2 regions of the Enterobacter sp. PL_is379 genome follow, and region 1 is predicted to be linked to the other one. Evidence: predicted binding sites of a transcription regulator. Region 1 holds the regulator's gene; the other holds the start of a gene.
The links. Region 1 encodes PhoB, which activates phosphate uptake and scavenging genes when phosphate is short. Its sites were predicted from a motif close to CTGTCATAAAACTGNCNNAT; they were not measured.
Positions count from the first base shown of each region.

Region 2: a site for PhoB is predicted at 1,291-1,310, ahead of kdgR (DNA-binding transcriptional regulator KdgR). Genes of this name have one in related genera too.

Region 1 is NZ_JBVPGT010000026.1:128,721-133,557, reverse strand. Features, by position in the region: gene brnQ (branched-chain amino acid transporter carrier protein BrnQ) at 1-1,047, opposite strand, end outside; gene phoR (phosphate regulon sensor histidine kinase PhoR) at 1,457-2,752, opposite strand; gene phoB (phosphate response regulator transcription factor PhoB) at 2,774-3,463, opposite strand; gene sbcD (exonuclease subunit SbcD) at 3,651-4,837, shown strand, end outside.
Region 2 is NZ_JBVPGT010000027.1:181,725-186,561, forward strand. Features, by position in the region: gene AC0TOY_RS10310 (MFS transporter) at 1-1,222, opposite strand, end outside; gene kdgR (DNA-binding transcriptional regulator KdgR) at 1,402-2,193, shown strand; gene AC0TOY_RS10320 (YobH family protein) at 2,260-2,499, opposite strand; gene mgrB (PhoP/PhoQ regulatory lipoprotein MgrB) at 2,660-2,803, shown strand; gene AC0TOY_RS10330 (YebO family protein) at 2,878-3,168, shown strand; gene AC0TOY_RS10335 (MBL fold metallo-hydrolase) at 3,192-4,181, shown strand; partial or broken gene AC0TOY_RS10340 (DUF2627 domain-containing protein) at 4,707-4,837, shown strand, end outside.

The DNA.
Region 1 (4,837 bases):
CGGATAAATCGCCGTCAGCACCGGAATAGAGACCTGAATCAGGTGGCTCAGACCGAGGTTTGACACCGCCATAGAGAAGATGCCGAGGATAAACACCAGGGTGCGGTAAGAGAGCGGCAGATACTGTGCAAAGAACTCTGCGCAGGCGCAGGTCAGGCCAACCGCGGTGACCAGACAGGCCAGGAAGATGAGTGCCGCCAGCAGCATACTGCCCGCACCGCCGAAGGTGTGCTGAACGTAGGCGTGCAGGATAGCCGCACCGTTGGCGTTCTGATCGACCAGCATGGCGCTGTCGGAGCCCAGACGGAACAGCGCCAGATACAGCAGCGTCAGACCCACACCGGCCATCAGGCCAGCCCAGATGGTATAGCGGGTCAGCAGGCGCGCTTCGGTCACACCGCGGGAACGCGCGGCGTTAACGATAACGATACCAAACACCATGGCGCCCAGCGTATCCATCGTCAGGTAGCCGTTCACAAAGCCGTTAGAGAACGCGGCGTTTTTATAGGCGTCCATCGCATCGCTAATCGGGCCCGCTGGCCAGACGATGGCCGCTACCGCCAGAACAATCAGCGCCACAATTTTGAGCGGAGCCAGGAAGTTACCCACGGTATCCAGCAGTTTGCCCGGATAGAGGGAAACCAGAATCACGATCGCGAAGTAGATCAGGCTGTAGATAAACAGCGGCATCGCGCCGTCACCGGTCAGAGGAGCAATACCCACTTCGAAGGACACGGTGGCCGTACGCGGGGTCGCAAACAGCGGGCCAACGGCCAGATAGCAGACGGTTGCCAGCAGAACGCCCGCCACTTTACCAATCGGGGTGCTAAGGCTATCCACACCGCCACCGACTTTCGCCAGCGCGACGACGGTGAGAACCGGCAGACCCACGGCAGTAATCAGGAAACCAAACGCGGCGGTCCAGACGTGTTCACCCGCCTGTAGGCCAACCATTGGAGGGAAAATGATGTTGCCTGCGCCAACGAACAGCGCAAATGTCATAAAGCCCAGCGCGATGATGTCACGCGATTTTAAGTGATGGGTCATAAAACCTTACTGCCTGTGGATGTGGTGTTGAAAACATTGAGATTTTCGATATCCCTGACGGGACGATACAGCCGAAAATTTGCTCAATTTCAGCGGGAAATGCTCCCGTCCTGGCGTGGAGAAGAATAGTTTTTCGATTTACCACGCAAATACAGTCGGTCTGACAGTATCTGGGGCGCAATTTAAACGCTTATAACGTTTAAAGGCAAGGTGGGATCGCAAAACCAGAACAATATGCCAGCATGAAAACACACGTTAGAATAATACGCTGTTTATAAGAAAAACCCATGGCTAATCATGCGAACAAAAAACAGACAGCCGTATAAAATTCATCCGCGTTTCGCTTGACTGCAAAGCAAACGGGCCAGCGATGGCTGACCCGTGGAAAGGTAAAATGACACGCCTGCCGTCAGGCGATCTTTTTGGCAATTAATCGTTCCGGAATAACGAAACTGAAACGGGTTCCTTTACCCAGCGTACTTTGAATATCGAGACGGCTTTCATGGTGATTCACCGCGTGTTTCACAATTGCCAGCCCCAGGCCGCTTCCGCCCGTCTGCCGGGATCGCGCTTTATCCACACGGTAAAAGCGCTCGGTCAGACGCGGAATGTGCTCCGGCGCGATCCCCGGCCCATTGTCTTCCACGCTAAACTCCGCCCCCGTTGGGGCATGGTGCCAGCGCACCACGATATTTGTCCCCTCAGGCGTATGATTCACCGCGTTATACACCAGGTTGGAAATGGCGCTACGCAGTTCATCTTCGCTGCCCAGCACCTTCAGCGTACTGTCGACCTCAAAGGTCAGGTGATGCTTTTTGTGGCTTAACGTCTGCGCTTCACGCTCCACGACCCGCAGCATCATCGGGACATCAATGGTGTCATTTAGCGCCAGCGTTGGCGCCGCTTCAATCTTCGAGAGCGTCAGCAGCTGCTTCACCAGCCCTTCCATCCGGTGCGTTTGCTCGCGCATGGTGTGCAGCGCTTTTTCACGCGGCGCGCCTTCCAGCGTTTGCTCCTGCATCATCTCCAGGTAGCCCTGCAGCACGGTCAACGGGGTTCGCAGTTCGTGACTGACGTTGGCGAAGAAGTTGCGCCGCGCCCCTTCCAGCTGGTGCATCTGGGTGACATCGCGCGCCACCATCAGCCACTGCTTATCGCTGTAGGGCATCACGCGGATCTCCAGATGGCGACCATTATTGAGCTTCAGATTGTGCGGACGGGTAAAATCACGCTTTTTCAGGTACAGCGTAAACTCGGGATAGCGCAGAAGGTTGAGGATATTTTGACCGTTGTCATCCGGCCAGCGCAGGCCCAGCAGCTGTTGAGCCAGGCCGTTACACCAGAAGATCGTCCCTTCTTCGGTCGTCAGAATCACGGCATCCGGCAGCGACTCTGCACCGCTGCGGAAACGCTTAATCAGGCTTCCCAGCTCGCGGCGACGCTTTTTATTACGCATCTGCATCTGATGCAGACCGTACAGCAGCGGCTCCCAGCTGCCGCTTCCCGGCGGCGGCGTCATACTTCGGTCAACCCACAGCCACCAGGAGAGGCGCAGCAGGTTCCAGAAATGCCAGATCAGCAGCCCGGTGACCGACGCCAGCAGAAACCACGGCAGGTGTCCAAGAAAGGCCCCAAGAAGGAAGGCCGGAATACAGCATAAGATCAGTTCAAAGACGAGCCTTTTCCATGACAGACGTTCCAGCACGCGTCACACTCCTGTCATTGTTCAGAAACGGGTAGAAAAACGATAACCCGTGCCGCGGACCGTCTGCACCATGCGATCGTGGCCGCTCAGTTCCAGTGCTTTTCGCAGGCGGCGAATATGTACGTCAACCGTCCGGTCTTCGACATACACGTTAGTTCCCCAGACGTTATTCAGCAACTGCTCGCGGCTGTACACGCGTTCCGGGTGGGTCATAAAGAAGTGCAGGAGTTTAAATTCGGTAGGCCCCATGTCGAGGGGATTTTCACCAGTCATCACGCGGTGTGAGGTGGGATCAAGGCTCAGCCCCTGCATCTCAATCACCTCTTCCACCGCCATTGGCGAAATACGGCGCATCACGGCTTTAATGCGGGCGACCAGCTCTTTTGGGGAGAACGGTTTGGTAATGTAATCGTCCGCACCGGTCTCAAGACCGCGCACGCGATCCTCTTCTTCTCCGCGCGCCGTAAGCATCACAACCGGGATGTCGCGGGTCAGCGCCTCACGCTTCAGGTGTTTGATAAACTGCAGTCCGGAGCCGCCAGGCAACATCCAGTCCAGCAGAATCAGATCGGGCCAGGGTTCATTCAGCTGGTTCACTGCGCTGTCATAATCTTCCGCTTCAACCGGCTGGAAACCGTTTTGCTCGAGCACGAAGCACACCATTTCACGAATTGGAGCTTCATCTTCTACGACCAGAATACGTCTCGCCATACTTTGCCCTGTCTTATCTTATTTAAGTTACAAGTTTGTAATTCGGCGCCATTATGCGTCAGATTTATGACAGATTTATGAAAAACAGTACCACGATAACGGGCAAACCGTTGTTTTATTACAGCGGTTATTTTCCCTTCTCTGAACGTTTATAATCCTGCTTTCTCTTTTTTGCCACGGATCAGCTATGCGCATACTTCACACCTCGGACTGGCATCTGGGTCAAAATTTTTACAGTAAAAGCCGTGCGGCTGAACATGAAGCGTTCCTGAACTGGCTGCTGGAAACGGCCCGGACGCACGAGGTGGACGCGATTATTGTGGCGGGTGACATCTTTGATACCGGCTCGCCCCCCAGCTATGCGCGTGAGCTGTATAACCGCTTCGTGGTGAATCTGCAGCAAACCGGCTGTCACCTGGTGATTGTCGCCGGCAACCATGATTCCGTCGCCACGCTCAATGAATCCCGCGATATCCTGGCATTTCTCAATACCACCGTGGTCGCCAGCGCCGGGCACGCCCCACAGATCCTGAAAAAACGCGACGGGTCGCCGGGCGCTGTGCTGTGTCCGATACCGTTTTTACGTCCGCGGGACATCGTGCAAAGCCAGGCAGGGCTGTCGGGTGCAGAAAAGCAGCAACATCTGTTACAGGCCATCACAGACTATTACCACCAGCAGCACGCCGAAGCCTGTGCCCTGCGGGGTGAACAGCCTATTCCGGTGATTGCGACCGGGCATCTCACCACCGTCGGGGCCAGTAAAAGTGACGCCGTGCGTGACATCTATATCGGCACGCTGGATGCCTTTCCGGCGCAGAACTTCCCGCCAGCCGACTACATTGCGCTCGGGCATATCCACCGCGCGCAGGTTATTGGCGGCAGCGAGCACATCCGCTACTGCGGCTCCCCTATTTCGCTCAGCTTTGACGAAACGGGCAAAGCCAAATCGGTGCATCTGGTGAGCTTTAGCGAGGGAAAACTCCGCGCCGTCGAGACGCTGGAAGTACCGGTCACCCAGCCGCTGGCGGTGCTGAAAGGCGATCTCGATGCCATCACCGCCCAGCTGGAACAGTGGCGCGGTGCTGAACAAGATCCCCCCGTCTGGCTGGATATCGAAATCACCACCGATGACTACCTGCACGATATGCAGCGCAAAATCCAGGCGCTGACGGAGGATTTGCCCGTCGAAGTCTTACTGGTCCGCCGCAGCCGCGAGCAGCGCGAGAAAATTCTGTTAAGCGCTCAACGTGAAACGCTCAGTGAACTGCGGGTTGAAGAGGTGTTTGAACGCAGGCTCTCGCAGGAAGAGATTGACGACGCGAAGCGCGCAAGACTCAGCGAACTCTTCAGCCATACCCTGCATGCGCTCAATGA
Region 2 (4,837 bases), on a different contig from region 1:
CCAGCAGACGCGCGGTTCCCAGCATACCGCTTGCCCCACCGCTGCGATGCCGTGGCGCTGAGGTGATAATGGTGTGATTATTGGGGGACTGGAACAGGCCAAACCCTGCACCGCAGAGGATCATGCGCCAGATGATGTCCAGATCCGAAGGCGACGAGGGCAACAATGCTAACGCGAAAAGGCCTGTCGCCATCACCGCCAGTCCCAAAGCGCCCAATAAACCGGCATGAACACGTTCAATTAAATAACCTGCCAGCGGTGCCATCACCATGGTCGCCAGCGGCCAGGGGGTGAGCAGCAGACCGGTCTCCACCTCTGAACGTCCGACCACGCTCTGCAGAAAGAAGGGTAGGGAGACCAGAGCCAGCATCTGGGCGCAGAACGAGCAGACAGACGTGCAAATGGAGAGGGAAAAGAGGGGAATACGCAGCAGATCAACAGGCAGTAGAGGCACAGGGAGAGTGAGCTGGCGGCGAACAAAGAAGAAGCCGATCGCCAGCAGGGCGATAAGCTCCGCGCCGGTAAGCATCAGAGACTGTCCCTGCGCAAAGCCGCTCAGCGCCGTAATCAACAGGCCAAAGGTCAGGGCATTCATCACCGCACTCGCCACGTCGAAACGCGGCATGGTGCTTTTGGGACCGTTAGCGGGAAGAAAGCGCAGGGCAAAGAAGATGGCGACAATACCCAGCGGCACGTTGATGGCGAACAGCCACTGCCATGACGCAACGGAAAGGATCGCCGCCGCAATCGTTGGCCCGGCGGCAGAAGAGACGGCGACAATAAACGAGTTTATCCCCATTCCTCGCCCCAGATGACGCTGCGGATAAATTAAGCGGATCAGCGCCGTGTTTACGCTCATGAGCGCCGCGCCGCCAAAACCCTGCGCAATGCGGGCAAGCGTCAGGGTATGCAGTGAATCTGAAAGAGCACAGAACAAAGACGTAAAGGTGAAAACCACCAGACCGCACTGATACACCCGACGGTAACCGAACATATCGCCCAGGAAAGAGAACGAGAGCAGGGAAACCACAATCGCAATCTGATAGGCGTTAACAATCCATATCGAACTGGCAGGAGAGGCGTGCAGGTCGCTGGCGATGGTTGGCAGGGCAACGTTTGCGATTGCGCCGTCAAGGACCGCCATTGATATACCGATAATGATGGTCACTATCGCGCCATACCGCTGGGGTAAAGGCAGGCCATCGGAAAGGGACTTTTCCATTAGGTTTAAAAAAGCTCAGCGTGAAATTATTCTCAGGGTAACTATTTTAGCATTGTTACAGCCGCGATATGTCGCAGATTTGTAACGAAGTAAACGGGGATTGATTGCAGGTGACATGACGGGAACTTATAATAAAAACCGGTTCTGATTTTTATAAAACACTCGCTATGAGGTGGTAAATGGCTATTGCGGATTTGGATAAACAGCCAGATTCTGTTTCTTCCGTGCTGAAGGTGTTTGGCATCTTACAGGCGCTGGGAGAGGAGCGTGAAATAGGTATTACAGAGTTGTCACAGCGCGTGATGATGTCAAAAAGCACCGTATATCGCTTTTTGCAAACCATGAAGTCTCTGGGTTACGTTGCCCAGGAAGGCGAATCTGAAAAATACTCCCTGACGCTGAAACTGTTTGAGCTGGGTGCCCGCGCGCTACAAAATGTTGACCTGATCCGCAGCGCCGATATTCAGATGCGTGAAATCTCTCGCCTCACTAAAGAGACCATCCATCTCGGCGCGCTGGATGAAGACAGCATTGTTTACATCCATAAAATCGACTCCATGTACAATCTGCGCATGTATTCGCGCATTGGTCGTCGCAACCCGCTCTACAGTACCGCCATTGGTAAAGTTCTGCTGGCGTGGCGCGATCGTGAGGAAGTGAAGCAGATCCTCGAAGGCGTGGAATACAAGCAAAGTACCTCACGAACCATTACCAGCACGGACGCGCTGCTAACGGTGCTCGATCGCGTACGCGAGCAGGGGTATGGCGAAGATAACGAGGAGCAGGAAGAGGGACTGCGCTGCATCGGCGTTCCGGTATTTGACCGTTTTGGCGTGGTGATCGCGGGCTTAAGTATCTCCTTCCCAACCTTACGTTTCTCCGAAGAGCGTCTGCATGAGTATGTGGCTATTCTCCACACTGCCGCACGTAAGATTTCTGAACAGATGGGGTATCACGACTACCCGTTCTAATCTCTGTTCACATAAAAAAACGCCGCATCTGTTGCGGCGTTTTTTGTCGGTCATTTATCCGGCTGACTAGCCATTATCAATCACGACGGAAGTCTTACGCAGGACCGGACAGTGGGTTAAGCCAACAATCCCGCTGTCAGTATGCAGATATTGCGCAGTGCTCATTCCTTGTGCTGTTAAGTATTTACACTGAATGCCTAACCCTGCAGCATTTTCGGTGCTTCCCACAAGTACGCCATAACCCGTTAGCAGAAGGCCAATCCAGACAATGGCCAGTGCAATAATTGTTCGAATGATTAAGCGCATCATTACCTCTTTTATCGTTGTTATCATAATGCTAGCGTAAACGGTTTACGAAACGAAACAAGTGCAGGATTCTGAAAAAAGCGCGATGGCGGCATAGTTAGCCCTTGTTTAAGATAAGCGTGATAACCTCGTTACATCAGGTCATTAGACGGAGTGTGGAGTGAAAAAAATACGCTGGGTAATTCTGATTATCGTGCTGATAGCGTGCGTGGTGTTATGGACGCAGACGATCAATGTGATGTGCGATCAGGATGTACAGTTTTTTAGCGGCGTTTGCGCAATCAATAAATTTATTCCGTGGTAACACGCATTTTTTCTCAAGGTGATTTCCTTCCTTCGCGCCAGTGGTAAAATAGACGTTTTTATTGAGGTGGTGAAATGGGTGAGTTACTGAATTCAGGGCTGCTGAATATAGCATCCCTGATGATTTCTTTGGTTGTTCTGCTTGTCGGGCTGGTCATTTGGTTTTTTGTGAATCGCGCCAGTTCCCGTACTAACGAGCAGATTGAACTGCTGGAAGCGCTGCTCGATCAGCAAAAACGTCAGAATGCGCTGCTACGCCGTCTGTGTGAGGCTAACGAACCGGAAGAGAAAGACGCGCCGAAAGACGCAGTCGCTGAAGATAACAAAGACGAAGACGACTTTATCCGCCTGGTGGCTGAGCGTTAATCTTTTTGTCCTGGGAGGTGGCTGTGGTCTGGAAAAACCCCTGGTATGACCCCTCCCTGAAACATCACACCCCGAACGGTTTTCGTAATACCGATCCTGTTGGACATCAACCCGGCGACCTTGACCGCTGGCGTAAAGCGCGTAAAGAGGCCGGTTTACCGAAGCCGCCCGCGCTGGGTTATAAAGACTTTATCCAGCAGTGGTGGCAACCGGTTGAGCTTACGCAGACTCATGAAGATGGGGTGTGGTGGCTCGGACACGCGAGCGTGTTGCTGCGGCTGGACGGCAATATCATCCTTACCGACCCGGTGTTTTCACGGCGCGCTTCTCCGCTCCCTTTCCTGGGACCACAGCGCAAAACGCCTCCCGCGCTGTCAGTCGATCAGCTTCATCAGCTTGATGCGGTCGTCATTTCCCATAATCATTACGATCATCTTGATGACGCAACCCTTCGCCGAATCCTCAAACGCTTTCCCGACGTCAGTATTTTTGTTCCGTTGGGCCTCGCCGACTGGTTTCGTCGCCGGGGAGCAAAACGCGTGGTCGAACTCGACTGGTGGCAGAGTTTCACCTGGCAGGGGATGACGCTGACCGCCGTACCGGCACAGCACTGGAGCATGCGCACGCCATGGAACCGCAATCGTTCCTTATGGTGCGGCTGGGTGATGGAAGGACGGCATCACCGTTTCTGGTTTAGCGGTGATACCGGTTATTCACCTGAGCTGCTGTTAATTCCTGAACGCCTGGGCCAGATAGATGCCGCCGCGTTACCGATTGGTGCCTATGCCCCACGATGGTTCATGGCTGTCCATCATATGGATCCGCAATCTGCGGTGGCATTGTGGCAGCAGCTGGGCTCACCTCTGGCGTTCCCTATTCACTGGGGCGTGTTTGAACTGGCAGATGAATCCTTAGATGAACCTGTGCAGGAGTTAACTCACGCACTCGATAATTTAGCACCAGTTAACCATTCTTTCAGGATACTGAAGATTGGTGAATATTTATCCTTATAAACGAAGCGATAAATTGTTGCATATATTGTTGATGTAAAGGCGCGCAGGAATGTTTTATTTTTATCGAAACGTTTTGCTTGCCTTCTTTTGATGCAGAGTCATAAAAATTTCATTATTTTGGTGCATAACGCTGTTTATTCGCTGGTGCATTTTAATACAGCTGGGCGCGGGTTATTAACACTGTTTTTTCTCTGAAACAATTTGGTCGCGTTACAATGATTTAAGCATAAGTTTTCACAAATTGTTCTAACTCAATCAAGACGTAAGATTTCTTTTCCTGTTTGCTGGACGGTTCGTAATGATTGAGCTATGTTAAAAAAGTCTTAGATTACAGCGGTTGTGAAAGCAACGCTGGGTCTTTGTTACGCAGCAGGGCTGTCTGGACGTGATGCGCATAATTGTGCAAAACCTGACAGGCACTGTTCGAATTTGTGCGGCGGATCGAGACATGTTTAAAAATGGCTTGCCATATTAAACATAGTGTGTGATAACACGTTTTGGGTCAAACGAGGTACAGTTCTGTTTATGTGTGGCATTTTCAGTAAAGAAGTCCTGAGTAAACACGTTGTCGTTGAATACCGCTTCTCTGCCGAACCTTATATTAGTGCCTCATGCAGTAATGTCTCAGTTTTATCTCAGTTAATGCCTGCGGGCTA